DNA from 3 places in the Pseudomonas sp. Fl5BN2 genome. Region 1 is predicted to be linked to each of the others. Evidence: riboswitches for the same ligand, from Rfam matches in the RefSeq annotation. Region 1 holds a riboswitch; each other region holds the start of a gene.
The links. Region 1 has a riboswitch for cobalamin ahead of cobO (cob(I)yrinic acid a,c-diamide adenosyltransferase). Riboswitches for the same ligand answer to the same signal wherever they lie in the genome.
Positions count from the first base shown of each region.

Region 2: another riboswitch for cobalamin. It lies ahead of GV819_RS31075 (TonB-dependent receptor plug domain-containing protein); the one in region 1 lies ahead of cobO (cob(I)yrinic acid a,c-diamide adenosyltransferase).
Region 3: another riboswitch for cobalamin. It lies ahead of cobW (cobalamin biosynthesis protein CobW); the one in region 1 lies ahead of cobO (cob(I)yrinic acid a,c-diamide adenosyltransferase).

Region 1 covers NZ_JAAARL010000006.1:71,531-76,970, reverse strand. The annotation lists gene GV819_RS10165 (O-methyltransferase) at 1-176, shown strand, start outside; gene GV819_RS10160 (PQQ-dependent sugar dehydrogenase) at 179-1,498, opposite strand; gene GV819_RS10155 (hypothetical protein) at 1,569-2,150, opposite strand; cobalamin riboswitch at 2,322-2,557, shown strand; gene cobO (cob(I)yrinic acid a,c-diamide adenosyltransferase) at 2,638-3,249, shown strand; gene GV819_RS10145 (cobyrinate a,c-diamide synthase) at 3,260-4,612, shown strand; gene bluB (5,6-dimethylbenzimidazole synthase) at 4,605-5,255, shown strand; gene cbiB (adenosylcobinamide-phosphate synthase CbiB) at 5,252-5,440, shown strand, end outside.
Region 2 covers NZ_JAAARL010000036.1:12,520-17,959, reverse strand. The annotation lists gene GV819_RS31090 (APC family permease) at 1-354, shown strand, start outside; gene GV819_RS31085 (arginine N-succinyltransferase) at 526-1,542, shown strand; gene GV819_RS31080 (arginine N-succinyltransferase) at 1,604-2,722, shown strand; cobalamin riboswitch at 2,800-3,000, shown strand; gene GV819_RS31075 (TonB-dependent receptor plug domain-containing protein) at 3,030-5,078, shown strand; gene GV819_RS31070 ((2Fe-2S) ferredoxin domain-containing protein) at 5,090-5,440, shown strand, end outside.
Region 3 covers NZ_JAAARL010000014.1:89,370-94,809, forward strand. The annotation lists gene cobN (cobaltochelatase subunit CobN) at 1-659, opposite strand, end outside; gene cobW (cobalamin biosynthesis protein CobW) at 663-1,733, opposite strand; cobalamin riboswitch at 1,831-2,055, opposite strand; cobalamin riboswitch at 2,247-2,469, shown strand; gene GV819_RS20110 (CbtB domain-containing protein) at 2,567-2,758, shown strand; gene GV819_RS20115 (CbtA family protein) at 2,770-3,471, shown strand; gene GV819_RS20120 (cobalamin biosynthesis protein) at 3,468-3,884, shown strand; gene cobM (precorrin-4 C(11)-methyltransferase) at 3,967-4,713, shown strand; gene nfuA (Fe-S biogenesis protein NfuA) at 4,998-5,440, opposite strand, start outside.

The DNA of each region.
Region 1 (5,440 bases):
GAGGGCTTGCCGTGTTCGATAACACCCTATGGAGCGGGAGAGTGCTAGAGCTGGATTCTGCCAGTGACGACACTCGAGCCATCCAGGCGCTCAATCGCGCCTTGAAGGATGACCCGCGTATCGATCTGTCGCTGTTGCCTCTGGGCGACGGCTTGACTCTGTGTCGCAAGCGCTGAGCTTAGGGGGCCTTGGCGGCGGAGACTCGCCAGATCTTGTTGCCGACATCATCGGCGACCAATAACGCCCCTTGCTGATCAATCACGACTCCTACCGGGCGGCCCAGGGCTTTTTCATCGGCATTGAGAAAACCGCTGAGTACATCGACAGGTTGTCCCTGGGGTTTGCCCGCACTGAAGGGCACAAATATCACCTTGTAGCCGCTATGGGGGTTGCGGTTCCAGGAGCCGTGCTGGCCGATGAAGGCTCCCTCGGTGAAGGGGGCGGGAAGTTTGCTGCCTTCAGCGAAAGTCAGTCCCAGCGAAGCGGTATGGGGTCCTACGGCGTAGTCCGGTGCGATTGCCTTGGCTACCAGGTCGAGGTTCTGTGGTTTGACCCGTACATCCACGTGCTGCCCGTAGTAACTGAAGGGCCAGCCGTAGAAGGCGCCGTCCTTGACCGAGGTGATGTAGTCCGGCACCAGGTCGCTGCCGATCTCATCCCGCTCATTCACCGCGGTCCAGAGTGCTCCGCTGACAGGTTCCCAGGCCAGGCCGTTGGGGTTGCGCAGGCCGGTGGCGAACAGTCGATGCTCGCCGCTGGCACGATCCACTTCCCAGATCGCTGCCCGGCCTTGTTCTTTGTCCAGGCCGTTCTCGCCGACGTTGCTGTTGGAGCCCACGGTGACGTACAGCTTGCTCCCGTCCTTGCTGGCGATGACGTTTTTGGTCCAGTGGTGGTTGAGTGTGCCGCCGGGCAGGTCGAGCACCTTGGTGCCGGGGGCGCTGATCCGAGTGTCACCGTCCTGGTAGGGGAAGCGCAGCAGCTTGTCGGTATCGGCTACATACAAGTCATTGCCCACCAGGGTCATGCCAAAGGGTGAGTTGAGGTTTTCCAGGAGCACGGTACGGGTTTCTGCCACGCCGTCGTGATCCAGGTCCCGCAGCAGAGTGATGCGGTTGGCGCTGGGTGCGGCGGCGCCGGCGCGGCTCATCACCTTGCTGGCAATCCAGCCACGGATGCCCTGGCTGTCGTCCGGCTTGGGCGGTGCATTGGTTTCTGCCACCAGTACATCGCCGTTGGGCAATACGTAGAGCCAGCGCGGATGGTCGAGGTTCTCGGCGAAGGCATTGACTTGGGTGCCGGCCGCTGCCACGGGTTTTCCGTCTTGAGGCCAGCCAATGGCCGGGGCGATGTTGACGGTGGGGATCAGCGTCGGGTTGGGTTCCGGCAGTTTGGGGTTCGGTCCGGTACCGTCCGAGACCTGCAGGCTGGAGGTCTCACCGCAGGCGCTGAGGCCGGCGGCGATGGCGATAAGCAAGGTGTGTCGAAGTTTGAGCATGCTGATTTCCCTATGAGTGCATGGACATCGTAGTCATAGAGGAGCATAGCCAGTCGATGGTTCCACCTGGTCAGCGAGACTCCTTGAACAATACCGCGATCCCGGGATGGTAGTTGCCGGCTTCGTTGCGCAGCTTGCGATAGGCGTAAGGGAAGTACCAGGCTACCGCGCAGCAGTGTTCTTTTTGCAGTTCGTCGAGCATGTCCTGGAGCTCTTCGGGGGTGGCGCTGTGTTGGGCTTTTTGCGGAGCGACGAACAGGCAGCCAAGCTTCAGGTCGCTGGCGTAGCTGATCTTTTTCGCATCAAGGGCAGCGTCCAGCAAGGCCTGGGTCAAGTGCAGGCTGTTGACCCGCGGCCAGCGCTGGGTGGCCTGGATATAGGCGCGTTCGTCCTTGGTGGCCAGATACAGGTCGGTGCGAGCGTTGCGGGCGCCTTCTTCCTGCTGCTTTTTGCTGGGGCTGTGTTCCAGGCTGACCATCTCTGCCATCCAGGCGGCCGCGGAGAGCAGTCCAAGGTTGGCTCGCTCGTCGAACCAGTAGGGCGTTTCGTTATCGCCGCGAATCGTGTTGTAGCGGTCAATGCAGTCGAACCAGCGTTCCAGCATCGGGCGCAGGAATTCCAGTTTCGGGTTGCTGATGATCATGCCTTGCATCGGGGTCCGTCCTTATTGTTGTCTGGCAGGATAGTGGGGGGGTGATTTGTGGCCATTTGATATCACTGTGATCAGTGTGGCACAAGATTGGCGTCAGTTTGTTGATGCAGTGCAGTTTTCTGGTGGACTCGACGGCCGGCTTTAATTGACGCTCCACCCCCAACCCTCTAACCTTCGCGACTTGTTTCAGGTGCTCTGTGGCCGGTGGTCGACAGAGTGAAACAGGGAAGCCGGTCAGGGCCTGTTCCAGCGATGGAGCCGGCGACAAATCCGGCGCTGCCCCCGCAACGGTAGATGAGTCAAGACTGCGCCAGGTGCCACTGTGTCGGTGACGATATGGGAAGGTGCGCAGTCCGGCAGTGATGCCCCTCATGAGCCCGGAGACCGGCCTGATCCATCCAACGGCATCACGGTGGGCGATGCCAGGCTTATGCCGTCTATTTCTTTTCCTGCCCGCCGTTCCCCAGCCCCAACGGAGAGCTGCCCCATGAGTGATTCCCCTGATCGTGACGAGCGCCATCTGGCGCGCATGTTGCGAAAAAAAGCCGTGATCGACGAACGCATTGCCAACTCACCCAATGAGTGCGGCCTGTTGCTGGTGTTGACTGGCAATGGCAAAGGCAAGAGCAGTTCGGCCTTTGGCATGCTGGCGCGGTCCATGGGCCACGGCATGAATTGCGGTGTGGTGCAGTTCATCAAAGGCCGTAACAGCACTGGCGAAGAGCTGTTTTTCCGGCGTTTTCCGGACCAGGTACGCTTTCATGTGATGGGCGAGGGCTTTACCTGGGAAACCCAGGATCGTCAGCGCGACATCGCCGCGGCTGAGGCTGCCTGGGCGGTATCCAAGGAGCTGTTGAGCGACCCGAGCATCGGTCTGGTGGTACTCGATGAGTTGAACATCGCTCTCAAGCACGGCTACCTGGACTTGGATCAGGTGCTCAGTGACCTGCAGGCCCGTCCACCGATGCAGCACGTAGTGGTGACAGGGCGCGGGGCCAAGCCGGAGATGATCGAGCTGGCAGATACCGTTACTGAGATGGGCGTGGTCAAGCATGCTTTCCAGGCCGGTATCAAGGCACAGAAAGGTGTTGAGCTGTGAGTGTGAATTCATGACCGATGTTCGTCATTGCCCGGCGGTATTGATTGCCGCACCGGCTTCCGGCCAGGGCAAGACCACCGTGACCGCAGCGCTTGCCCGTCTTCACCGTAATCAGGGGCGCAAGGTCCGGGTATTCAAATGCGGTCCGGACTTTCTCGATCCGATGATTCTTGAGCGTGCCAGCGGTGCTCCGGTCTATCAGTTGGACATGTGGATGGTGGGCGAGCAGGAAAGTCGTCGGCTGCTCTGGGAAGCTGCAGGCGAAGCCGACCTGATCCTTATCGAAGGGGTCATGGGCTTGTTTGATGGCACGCCCTCCAGCGCCGATTTGGCGCGGCACTTTGGCGTGCCGGTGCTGGGGGTGATCGATGGCACTGCCATGGCCCAGACCTTTGGCGCCCTGGCCTTGGGCCTGGCGCGCTACCAGCCAGACCTGCCGTTCGCCGGGGTGCTGGCCAACCGCGTCGGTACCCTGCGTCATGCGCAGTTGCTTGAGGGCAGCCTTACCGAAGGTTTGCGTTGGTATGGCGCTTTGTCTCGGGAGACCGGTATCGAGCTGCCCAGTCGCCACCTGGGGCTGGTGCAAGCCAGCGAGCTGAACGACTTGGACCTGCGTCTGGATGCCGCTGCCCAAGCCCTGGCCAGTAGCTGTGAAGTGGCGTTGCCGCCGGCGGTGGATTTCGCCGCGCCAGCGCCAGTAGTGTGCGAGCCGCTGCTGGAAGGTGTGCGTATCGCCGTGGCGCGCGACGAGGCGTTTGCCTTTACCTACGGTGCGAGCCTGGACCTGTTGCGGGCAATGGGCGCGCAGTTGAGTTTCTTCTCGCCCATCCATGATCGAGAATTGCCCGAGGCAGACAGTCTGTACCTGCCCGGTGGTTACCCCGAATTGCACCATCAGGCGCTGGCGCAGAACACTTCGATGCTGGACGCCATTCGCGCCCACCATGGCGCCGGCAAGCCGTTGCTCGCCGAGTGCGGCGGCATGTTGTATCTGCTGGATTCCCTGACCGATGTCGAAGGCCGGCGTGCCGAACTGCTGGGGCTGCTGCCCGGTGAGGCGGTGATGCAGAAGCGTCTGGCGGCCCTGGCCCTGCAGGCGGTGGAGTTGCCGGAGGGCAGCTTGCGTGGCCACACCTATCACCATTCCCTGACCAGTACCGAGCTTGAGCCGATTGCCCGGGGTGTGAGCCCCAATGGCGGCCGGGGAGCGGAAGCGGTGTATCGCGATGGGCGGATGACGGCTTCTTATGTGCACTTCTATTTCCCGTCCAATCCGGCGGCGATGGCGGCTTTGTTTGTTCCGGATGGGATTGACGCTGTTGTCGGCACGTCGGTGGTTGTCGAGGGTGTGGCAGGTGAGTGAGAAGGGTTTTTCTGCGGCGGAGCGCGAGGCGGTCTATCGCGCCATCGCCGAGCGGCGCGACATGCGTCATTTTGCCGGTGGCAGCGTGGCGCCCGAGCTGTTGAGGCGTCTGCTGGAGGCGGCGCATCAGGCACCCAGTGTGGGGTTGATGCAGCCTTGGCGTTTTATCCGTATCAGCGATCGCCTGCTGCGGGGGCAGATCCAGCAACTGGTGGAAGAGGAGCGGGTGCGCACCGCCGAGGCGCTGGGCGAACGTTCCGACGAGTTCATGAAACTCAAGGTCGAAGGTATCAATGACTGTGCCGAGGTGCTGGTCGCGGCATTGATGGACGGACGCGAGCGGCATGTTTTTGGTCGTCGAACCTTGCCGGAAATGGACCTTGCCTCCCTGTCCTGTGCGATTCAGAACCTCTGGCTGGCGGCGCGTAGCGAAGGCCTGGGAATGGGCTGGGTGTCGCTGTTCGAGCCGCAGGCCCTGGCCGACCTGCTGGGGTTGCCGGCTGGCGCCAAGCCCTTGGCGGTGTTGTGCCTGGGGCCGGTTACCGAGTTTTACCCTGCACCAATGCTGGTGTTGGAGGGCTGGGCACAGCCGCGGCCATTAAGTGAGTTGTTGTATGAGAATTACTGGGGAGTGAGTCAATGAGTGTGGCGTTGCTGAGTGTCGCTGGGGTAGCGCTGGATGCGCTGCTGGGCGAACCCAAGCGCTGGCATCCGCTGGTGGCGTTCGGCCGTCTGGCGGATCGTATCGAGCAACGTTTCAATGCCGCCGGCCGTGGCTGGCGCAGCCATGGCGTCACCGCCTGGGTCCTTGCGGTGCTGCCCTTGACT
Region 2 (5,440 bases), on a different contig from region 1:
ACCCCGCACATCAGCATCTACCTGGTGGCAGTGCTGTCGCTGCTGATCTGCTACCTGTTCATCAACTCGGTGGACACCCTGACCTCGCTGGTGAACTTCGGCGCCCTGAGCGGCTTCATGCTGCTGCACATCACGGTGATCAATTTCTACTGGCGCCGGCAGAAGTCCGGCCAGGTGATCCGTCACATGATCTGCCCGCTGATCGGTTTCGTGATTGTCTGCGCCATCATGTACAACATGGGGGTCGATGCGCAGAAACTCGGCGCCATCTGGATCGCCGCCGGCCTGGTCTACCTGTTCCTGCTGAACAAGCTGGGCAGCGGTGCCGCCCTGGCCGACCCGCTCAAGCAATAGTTGCTCTGGCGTGGCGCCCCGAGGGCGCCGTGCACTCCCGAGAGCTGCCGTCAAACGCAGCCGGGGGCTGGCCACAGGATGCCGTGGCCGTGGCACTGCGTGGTAACCGACAGTGATGTCTGGCCGCTTCGTCCCCAAGGGGAAAGCGGCCCTTGATACAGGAGTACACCCATGCTGGCCTTGCGTCCCGTGGCGTTATCCGATCTACCCCAACTGCGGCGTCTGGCCCGCGAACGCCTGCTGGGCGTGACCTCGCTGGTGGATGACGAAACCTGCCTGCGCGAGAAGATCCTCGACTCCGAGGCTTCCTTCGCCAAGGCCGAGGCCAGCCAGGGCCCGGAAAACTACTTTTTCGTGCTCGAGGACCCGGACAGCGGCCAGTTGCACGGCTGCTCGGACATCCTCGCCACGGCGGGTTTTGCCATGCCGTTCTACAGCCTGCGCAACCGCCCATTCATCAGCAGCTCGCGGGAGCTGAACATCCAGCACGGGGTCCCGACCCTGTCGCTGTGTCATGACCTCAGCGAGCAGACCCTGTTACGCAGTTTCCACATCGACGCCGCGCTGTCGGGCACACCGCAGGCGCAACTGACCTCCCGCGCCCGGCTGCTGTTCATCGCCGCGCACCCCCAGCGTTTTGCCGACAGCTGCATCAGCGAGATCGTCGGCTACAGCAATGACGCCGGTGAATCGCCGTTCTGGGAAGCCGTGGGCCAGCACTTCTTCGACCTGCCCTACATCGAGGCCGAACGCCTATGCGCCTTGCAGGGCCGCAGTTTTCTGGCGCAACTGATGCCCCAGTACCCGCTGTACATCCCGATGCTGCCGTCGTCTGCCCAGGACTGCATCGGCCAGATCCACCCCGATGCCCGGGAAGCCTGCGAGATCCTTGTCGACGAGGGATTTGCGGCAACCCAGTATGTCGACCTGTTCGATGCCGGGCCGACCCTGCAGGCGCGCAATAACCAGCTACGCTCGATCATCCAGAGCCGGGTCGCCACCTGCTACCTGAGCCCGCAGAGCGGCCAGGGCCAACTCTGGCTGCTGAGCAATGAGCGACTGCAGGGATTTCGCGCCATCGTTGCCGCCCTCGACGAAGCCCCCGGCGACGTCGCCGGCCTGGACTCGGCGATGCTCAACGCCCTGCAACTGCAACCGGGCGACCTGCTGCGGGGTGTCGCGTTATGAACCGGCGGCCGCATTCCCCTGCGTGCCTTGATGGTCCGCAACCATGGCATGGAGGCCACCAATGATCGTCCGTCCGATCCGCGTCACCGATCTGCCGGCGGTGCTGGCCCTGCTGGAAGGCAGCTGTCGTGACCTGAACAACCTCTCGACCGACCCCGAGCGCCTGGCGCACCGGGTCCGCTGGGCGCAACGAACCTTTGCCGGCCAGGTAGAACGAGCCGATGCCGACTACCTGTTCGTGCTGGAGGACGACGACCAGCAGGTGATCGGGGTCTGCGGCCTGAGCGGCGCCATCGGCCTGCGCGAGCCCTGCTACAACTACCGACTGGGCCTGACCTGTGGCAGTGCCCCGGGGCTGGGCGCCGACCGGCAGGTACCGACCCTGTTCCTGTGCAACGAGATGACCGGGCAATCCCTGCTCTGTTCGCTGTTCCTGCGCCGTGACCATCGCCAGGGCTATACCGGCCGCCTGCTGTCCACCGCACGCCTGCTGTTCGTCGCCGAACACCCAGCACGGTTCGGCGACAAACTGGTGGCCGAGCTGCGCGGCCAGCTCGACAGCCAGGGTCACTCACCCTTCTGGGACAGCCTGGGCCGGCATTTTTTCAAGATGGATTTCCACCAGGCCAACCGCCTCTCCAGCCACGGCGGCAAAGCCTTCATCGGCGAGCTGATGCCGCGCCAGCCGCTGTACACCTGCCTGCTGACCGCCGAGGCCCAGGCGGCCATCGGCCAGGCTCACGCGAGCACCGAGCAGGCGGTGAATATCCTCCGTGACGAAGGTTTCAATCATCAGGGCTGCATCGATATTTTCGACGGTGGCCCGCTGATCGAGGCCGAGGTGGCGAAGATCCGCAGCGTGCGCGAAAGCCAGACCCTGCCACTGATGGTGGGCACCCCGGATGAGCAGGCTCCGGTGTGGCTGATACACAACCGGCGCCTGGAAAACTGCCGTATCACCGCCGCCCCCGGGCGCGTGGTGGCCGGCAGCCTGCTGGTGGACCGGCTGGCCGCCAAGCGCCTGCAATTGCAACCGGGCGACTCGGTGCGCGCAGTACCGCTGCTGGCCTGCCCCTCGCGCGCCCTGGCGCAGTCACAGATCCACCTGCCCTCCAGCGCCAGCGACTGGCGCGCCACCCGCACCGCCCTGCCAGAAATGCTTCTGAGCGCCAAGCCCTGACCCGGTCGCCAGCAGCCCTGCATCCCGGTAACGCCTGAAAGCGCCCGCACCGTTGACGAACGCCAGGACGAATGTTCATATGCCGCTCAGTTTCAGGTGCCTCATGCCGCCGTGCATGAGGTGAAACGGGAAACCGGTGCGCCCTTCCAGGGCTAGTCCGGTGCTGCCCCCGCAACGGTAAACGAGTGCTGCATTCAACAGCCACTGTACTCAGGTATGGGAAGGCGAATGCCGCGAGCCTCGTGAGCCCGGAGACCGGCCTGAAGCTTGTGTTTGGCAATCCTGCGGTGGGCGGGCATGGGCCGGTATGGCCGCGTGCGCGTGCCCGCTACCTTCTCCTGCGTGCTTCCCGAAGACACTTTCGAGAAGACCAACAATGACAACAACACCCCAACCTTTCCTTGCATGCGACTGGCGTGCGCCTCGCCGCTCCTTGAGCGGTGCCCTGCTCGGCTGCCTGTTCAGCCCCCTGCTGCTGGCCGATGACGGGTCCCTGAAGCTCGACCAACAATGGATTTCCGCCCCTTCGGTGGAGTCCACCACGGTCGCCGAAATGGCGAAATTCGGCAGCAAGGTCGAGATCATCGACCGCCAGCAGATCGAGCGCGCCGGCCCCAGCAGCGACATCACCCGGGTCCTGCAGATGTACGTACCCGGCCTTTACGTCGCACCGAAAAACGGCCCCTTCGACTACGGCACCTATTCCCTGCTCGGCGGGCGCAACGACGACACGCTGATCCTGCTGGACGGCGTGCGCCTGAACAACCGCCTGTACGGCGGCCTGTACCTGGACACCCTGCCAGCCAACGCGATTGAACGCATCGAGGTGCTCAAGGGCGGCCAGAGCCTGCTGTTCGGCACCCAGGCCGTGTCCGGGGTGATCAACATCGTCACCCGCAGCCCGCAGACCCGCGAAGCCTCGGGCGAGGTCAACCTGGGCCTGGACAGCTTCATGGGCAAGAGCGGCGATGCCCGGGTGGAACGGATCGTCAGCAACGGTTTCGGCGACCTCGGGCTGCTGGCCTACGTCAGCCACAACGTTTCCGACGGCTACCAGCCGTTTCGCAACAGCGCCTACAGCCCCAGCACCCGCGACAAGAAACGCGCCTATGAAGTGAGCACCTTCGGCGCCAAGGCGATCCAGGGGTTTGCCGACGACTCGCGGCTGGAACTGTTCTACCAATACAGCGACGCCAACCTGGATTTCGCCCGGCCGCTGGACAACAAGAAGACCACCAACGACCGCATCCAGCAGATCGCCACGGCGACCTTCGAGCAACGCCTGGGCGAACGCTTCAGCTACTTCGTCAAGGGCCACGTCAACGACTGGGACACCCGCTATACGCGGATCAACAGCACCCCAGCCGGCGGCACCAAGGTCATCAATCACAACGACTACTGGGGCTTCACCGACTGGGGCCTGCAGGCCGAAGGCAAGGCCGAGCTGGACGGCGGCCACGTGCTGGTGTTCGGCAGCGACAACCAGTGGTTCAAGGGCCAGGACGATGTACTGAAGATCGACGACAACCAGGCCCAGGCCAATGCCCTCTACGCCCAACTGCGCCCGGTGATCGAGGCCCTGCCCGACTGGCACCCGAGCATCGGCGTGCGCCACGAGCAGATCAGCGGCGGTGAAAGCGCCACGGTCGGCATGCTCACCTCGCTGTATGACCTCAATGCCAACTGGCAACTGCGTGGCCAGTACGGCAGCGCCTTCAAGTTGCCCAACGCCGAGCAGCTGTTCGCCAACGAAGAGGACGAGAAAGGCAACCGCAACCTCAAGCCGGAAAAGAGCGTGAATGCCGAGCTGGGCCTGGACTACAAGGGCCGCCTGCTGGCCGGTGACTTCAACGCCAGCATCACCGCCTTCCAGCGCAAGATCGACGACCTGATCGCCCTGGATGACATCAACTGGGTCAATGGCGAGGGGCGGATCAGGGTCCGCGGTGTCGAAGTCGATGGCCGCTGGCAGTTCAGCCCGCAGTGGAACCTCTCGGCGGACATGACGCGCAACCTGGTGGAAGCACGCAATGGCGTGACCCTGAGCAATATCCCCGGCTTCTTCGCCCGCTCACGGCTGGGCTACGAGTCGGTGGATCGGATGTGGGGCGTTGGCGGGGCGATCCGCTACATCGGCCAGATCGACAGTTCGAAGAAGGTCGACTACGGCCACTACTCGGTGGTGGACGCCGATGCCTATCGCTACCTCGACGCAGCCCAGCAACATCGCCTGAGCCTGTTGGTAGAGAACCTGTTCGACCGCGACTACAGCACCAGTATCGCCAGCAATGCCCCTCGGGTGGACAACCTCGGACGGCCCTTCACCAGCGAAGTGCGCTACACCTACCGCTTCTGAGGCCGACTGACATGCGCGAGGATTATCAACGGGTGCTGTTCGTCGGCCCCGGCCTGCACGGCGGCGCCCTCGGCGAAGCCTTTGGCAAGGAGCTCAAGGCCCAGCGCGGCGATGACGCGAGCACCCGGGTGATCGACACCCTGGACGGTTTCGACAGCCTCTGGGCCGCCCTGGGCGAACCCTTGCCCATGGACGGCGCGGCGCTGCTGGTGGTGGACCTGGAGCCCAGCTCCGACAGCGCCTACCTGGACTGGCTACGCGATGAACTGGGGCACTTGGCCCGGGCTCACCCCCAGGCGCCGAAGCTCTGGATCACTGCTCAGGCCCTGGGCCGTCGTGGCCTGGACGCGGCCCTGGCCTGC
Region 3 (5,440 bases), on a different contig from region 1:
TCGATGAAGCCGGTGTTGGCCGCTTGCAGGTGCGAGCGGTAGAACAGCACCGCCGCCACCGCGTGTCCGGGCTGCCAATCGGCTTGCCAGTCGTCCAGGGTGGCGTGGCTCTTGTGCGGGTGGTAGATCGCCGTGCGTGGCAGGCTTTGCGGCTCGCTCCAGGAGTAGTCGCGCCCCGGCAGGCCGCTGGCCAGGCAACGGTAGAAATTCAAGGCATTGTCGCGCCCGCCCTGGCGCAGGTAATGCCAGAGGCGGTCACGCTCAATGGCCGGCACCGTGCTCAGGTCGCTGAGTTCCGGGTCCGGGCGGTCGTCTCCCGGCACCAGGATCAGTTGCACCCCGCGCTGGGACAGCGCCACCAACCGCTCGACGCCGTAGCGCCAATAGGCGATGCCGCCATGCAGGGAAATCAGGATGATCTTGGCGTGCTGCAGCACCTGCTCGACATACAGGTCCACCGAGGCGTGGTTCTGCACCTGCATCGGGTTGGCCAGGCGGAAACTGGGGAAATCCTCGGGCAGCTGCTCGGCGGCGTCCGCCAGCAGCGCCAGACTGGAATCGCCACTGCAGAGGATCACCAGCTCGGCGGGGGTTTGGCCAAGGTCGGCAATGTTGTCATCCGAGACGAATCCGCCGGGCTGGGTCCTGAGCAGGTGCATGGCTTAGACGCTAAGGGCAGCGCGCAGTTGCGCTTCCAGCTGGACGGCATCCAGTTCCTGGCCGATCAGCACCAGGCGCGTGGTCCGGGCTTCGTCGGCACCCCACTTGCGATCGAAGTGCTTGTCGAAACGCGTGCCCACACCCTGGATCAGCAAGCGCATCGGCTTGTTGGGGATCGCGGCAAAACCTTTGACCCGGAGGATGCCGTGCTTGACCACCAGCTGGGTCAGGGCATCCAGCAGCAGGCTTTCGTCGGCCTGGGGCAGCTCGATGGAGATCGAGTCGAAGGCATCGTGATCGTGGTCGTCATGATCGTCGTCGCCATCATGGTGGTGATCGTGGTGGCTGTGGCGGCTGTCGATGTGCTCCTCGGAGCCAACACCCAGGCCCAACAACACATCCAGTGGCAGGCGGCCGCTGCTGGCTTCGATGACCTTGACCGCCGGCGGCAGCTCTTCAGCGACTTCCAGGCGCACCCGGGCCAGGTCTTCAGGATTGATCAGGTCGGTCTTGTTGAGGATCACCAGGTCGGCGCTGGACAGTTGGTCGGCGAACAGCTCATGCAGCGGCGACTCGTGGTCCAGGTTCGGGTCCAGCTTGCGCTGGGCATCCACTTGATCGGGGAAGGCGGCGAAGGTGCCAGCGGCCACGGCCGGGCTGTCGACCACGGTGATCACCGCGTCCACGGTGCAGGCACTGCGGATTTCCGGCCACTGGAAGGCTTGTACCAGGGGCTTGGGCAGGGCCAGGCCGGAGGTTTCGATGAGGATGTGGTCCAGATCGCCACGGCGCGCCACCAGTTCACGCATGACCGGGAAGAATTCTTCCTGCACGGTGCAGCACAGGCAACCGTTGGCCAGTTCGTAGACTCGGCCGCTGGCCTCTTCCTCGGTGCAACCGATGGCACACTGCTTGAGGATCTCGCCGTCGATGCCCAGCTCGCCGAACTCGTTGACGATCACCGCAATGCGCCGACCCTGGGCGTTGTCCAGCATGTGCCGCAGCAAGGTGGTCTTACCCGAACCAAGGAAGCCGGTGACGATGGTGACAGGAAGTTTGGCCAGTGTTTTCATCGGATGCCCCTTGGCAAAGGTGGCGGGCATACGGGACGAGGACCGCAGCATCGGGCGCGCGGAGAATTCGCCACCGGATCACCCCGCCCGGTTGTAGTGAGAATCTTGGGTCGAGGCAGGTCTCCTGGCTGAGGGTCTGCCGGTGCCAGTCCTTGGACTGGCGACCGACGCTTGCTGCGCCTTCCCGCAAGCGTCCAGAACGCCCATGCAGTGGCCTTGCAGCAATCAAACCCTTCACAGTTGCGGGGGCAGCCGCGGCATCGACCGCGTTCCCTTCTTAGCTTCGACCGCTGGCCGAAGAACCTCGAACGCGCAAGGCTACGCAGAGCGCGGGGGGCGGTCAATCGACAATGCACAGGCAAATACCCGCGGCCCTTGTGGGCCGGGGCATGGCAGGAGCCGACTGGCTGGCGTCGACAATCTCCCGGCGCCTTTGGCTGGCCAGCCAGTGTCTGCACCCGCGGCACAACTGAGAAAGACTGGCAATTGACGACGCTCCCCCGCCCATGATCTCCTACACAACTTGTTACGGGTGCCCTTTACAGGGTGAAACGGGAAACCGGTGAATCACGTGCTTTACTCCAAAGTCGTGACCAGTCCGGTGCTGCCCCCGCAACGGTAAGCGAGCGAAGTGTCAGATCCACTGTGCCCTGGGCATGGGAAGGCGACACTTGCAGGCAAGGCCCAGGCCCTGCCCCTCGCCAGCCCGGAGACCGGCCCGCGACACACAAATAACAAACCCGCGGTGGGCGGGCGCTGTTGCAAACCCTGCGTGGCTGTCACGCGGGGTTTTGCTGCGCAACTCCCCCGCTGACACTCCAAAGGGAAGCGCCATGTCGATCATCAGCAGCACCAGCAGCCATTCCGCCAGCAGCACCGCCACTCTGAGCCAGCGCCTGGTGGCCGCCATCGGGGCCTCGATTCTCGGTGCCTGCCTGGTGTATTTCGCCGGTTTCTCGCATATCGAAGCGGTGCACAACGCCGCTCACGATACCCGTCACAGCGCTGCTTTCCCTTGCCACTGAGACCTGCCGAAATGATCAAGCGTATTGCGCAAACCGCAGGTTTCACCGGGCTCCTGGCCGCCCTGCTGCTGACCCTGCTGCAAAGCTTCTGGGTCGCCCCGTTGATCCTGCAGGCGGAAACCTTTGAGAAGGCCCCAGCCGCCGAAGTCCATGAACACGCCGAAGGCGCCATGGCCGGCCACACCCACGATGCCCAAGCCTGGGAGCCGGAAGATGGCTGGCAGCGCGTGCTGTCCACCACCGGTGGCAACCTGGTGGTGGCCGTCGGCTTCGCCCTGATGCTCGCCGGCCTCTACACCCTGCGTGCGCCCAACCGCACATCCCAGGGGCTGCTCTGGGGCCTGGCCGGCTACGCGACCTTCTGCCTGGCGCCAACCCTGGGCCTGCCACCGGAGTTGCCAGGGACCGCCGCCGCCGATCTGGTGCAGCGCCAGGTCTGGTGGGTCGGCACTGCCGCGTCCACCGCCGCCGGTATCGCGCTGATCGTGTTTGCCCAGAACTGGCTGCTGAAGCTGTTGGGCGCGGCCATCATCGCCGTGCCTCACGTGATCGGTGCGCCCCAGCCTGAAGTGCACTCGATGCTCGCGCCAGAAGCCCTGGAGGCGCAGTTCAAGATCGCCTCGCAATTGACCAACGCCGCGTTCTGGCTGGCCCTGGGCCTGATCAGCGCCTGGTTGTTCCGGCGCAAGAACACGGATCAATACTCGGCATGATCGAGATGCGCGCAGCGCCGACCCTGCTGGTGGTCGGCCTGGGTTGCCAGAAAGGCTGCCCGGCGACCACGCTGCGCGCGCTGCTCGATCAGGTACTGCAGGCCCATCGCATCGACTCGCAGCAAGTCCTCGCCCTGGCCAGCATCGACCTGAAACAGGCCGAGCCCGGCCTGCTGGAACTGGCCGCACAGTTGGAACTGCCGCTGACCTGCTTCAGCAGCACGCAACTGGCACCTTATGCCCTGCGCCTGAGCCATCGTTCGCAGATCGCCTTCGAGCGTACCGGCTGCTACGGCGTTGCCGAAAGCGCAGCCCTGGCCCTGGCCGAACAACTGCATCCAGGCACGGCCAAACTGTTGATCCCCCGACAAAAATACGCCCAGGCCACCCTGGCATTGGCCGCTTGCCAGTAAAATCCCCGATAATCCCCGCCCTTGATCATGAGCAATCTTCATCTGAAGCCGTGCTCCCGCCCTTTTTTCACAGGACACAGCCATGACTGTCTATTTCATCGGTGCCGGTCCCGGCGATCCGGAACTGATCACCGTCAAGGGCCAGCGTCTGATCCATCGCTGCCCGGTGATCATCTATGCCGGCTCCCTGGTGCCCGAGGCGGTACTCGAAGGCCACTGTGCGCAGCGACTGATCAACAGCGCCGAACTGCACCTTGAACAGATCATCGAAGCGATCAAGGAGGCTCACGCCCAAGGCCAGGATGTGGCCCGGGTGCACTCCGGCGACCCAAGCCTGTACGGCGCCATCGGCGAGCAGATCCGTTACCTGCGGGAGCTGGACATTCCCTTCGAAGTCATTCCCGGGGTCACCGCCACCGCCGCCTGCGCCGCACTGCTGGGGGCCGAGCTGACATTGCCGGACGTGTCTCAGAGCGTGATTCTCACCCGCTATGCCGACAAGACCGCGATGCCCGCCGGCGAAGAATTCGCCAGCCTCGCAGCCCATGGAGCGACCATGGCGATTCATCTTGGGGTCAACCATCTGCAGAAGATCGTTGCCGAACTGCTGCCCCACTACGGCGCCGACTGCCCGATTGCGGTGGTGCACCGCGCTACCTGGCCCGACCAGGATTGGGTGCTGGGCACCCTCGCGGACATTGTCGAGAGGGTCGCCGCCAAGGGCTTCCGGCGTACGGCACTGATTCTGGTGGGCCGGGTCTTGGCCACCGATGCATTTAGCGAATCCTCCCTGTACCGCGCCGGGCATGCGCACCTCTATCGCCCCTGAGCCCACCTGACCTCCCGTAGGAGCTGGCTTGCCAGCGAAGGCGATCTCGATATTGGCGTACGTCTCAGGGGCCCTTTCGCCGGCAAGCCGGCTCCTACAGGGTTGGATGCCTTCCCGGTAACGCCCTGCAGGAGCTGGCTTGCTAGCGAACGCGTTCTCACCGGCAGCACAAGGCTCAAGGGCCCTTTCGCCGGCAAGCCGGCTCCTAGGCCGATTTGTTGGGCACAGCAGGCATAAAAAAACGGCGCTCACGGGGCGCCGTTTTTTATCTCGCAGCGAACGCCTTAGTAGTAGGCGTTTTCTTTCTGCGTGTGGTCGGTGACGTCGCGGACGCCCTTGAGCTCGGGAATACGCTCGAGCAGGGTGCGCTCGATGCCTTCCTTCAAGGTCACATCCGCCTGGCCGCAGCCCTGGCAACCGCCACCGAACTGCAGAACGGCAATGCCGTCCTCGACGACGTCGATCAGGCTGACCTGGCCGCCGTGGCTGGCCAGCCCCGGGTTGATCTCGGTTTGCAGGTAGTAGTTGATGCGCTCGTTGACCGGGCTGTCGGCGTTGACCATCGGCACTTTGGCGTTGGGCGCCTTGATGGTCAGCTGGCCGCCCATGCGGTCGGTGGCGTAGTCGACCACCGCGTCATCGAGAAAACCCTCACTGAAGGCATCGATGTAGGCGGTGAAGCTTTTCAGACCCAGGGCCTTGTCTTCGGGTTTTTCTTCGCCCGGCT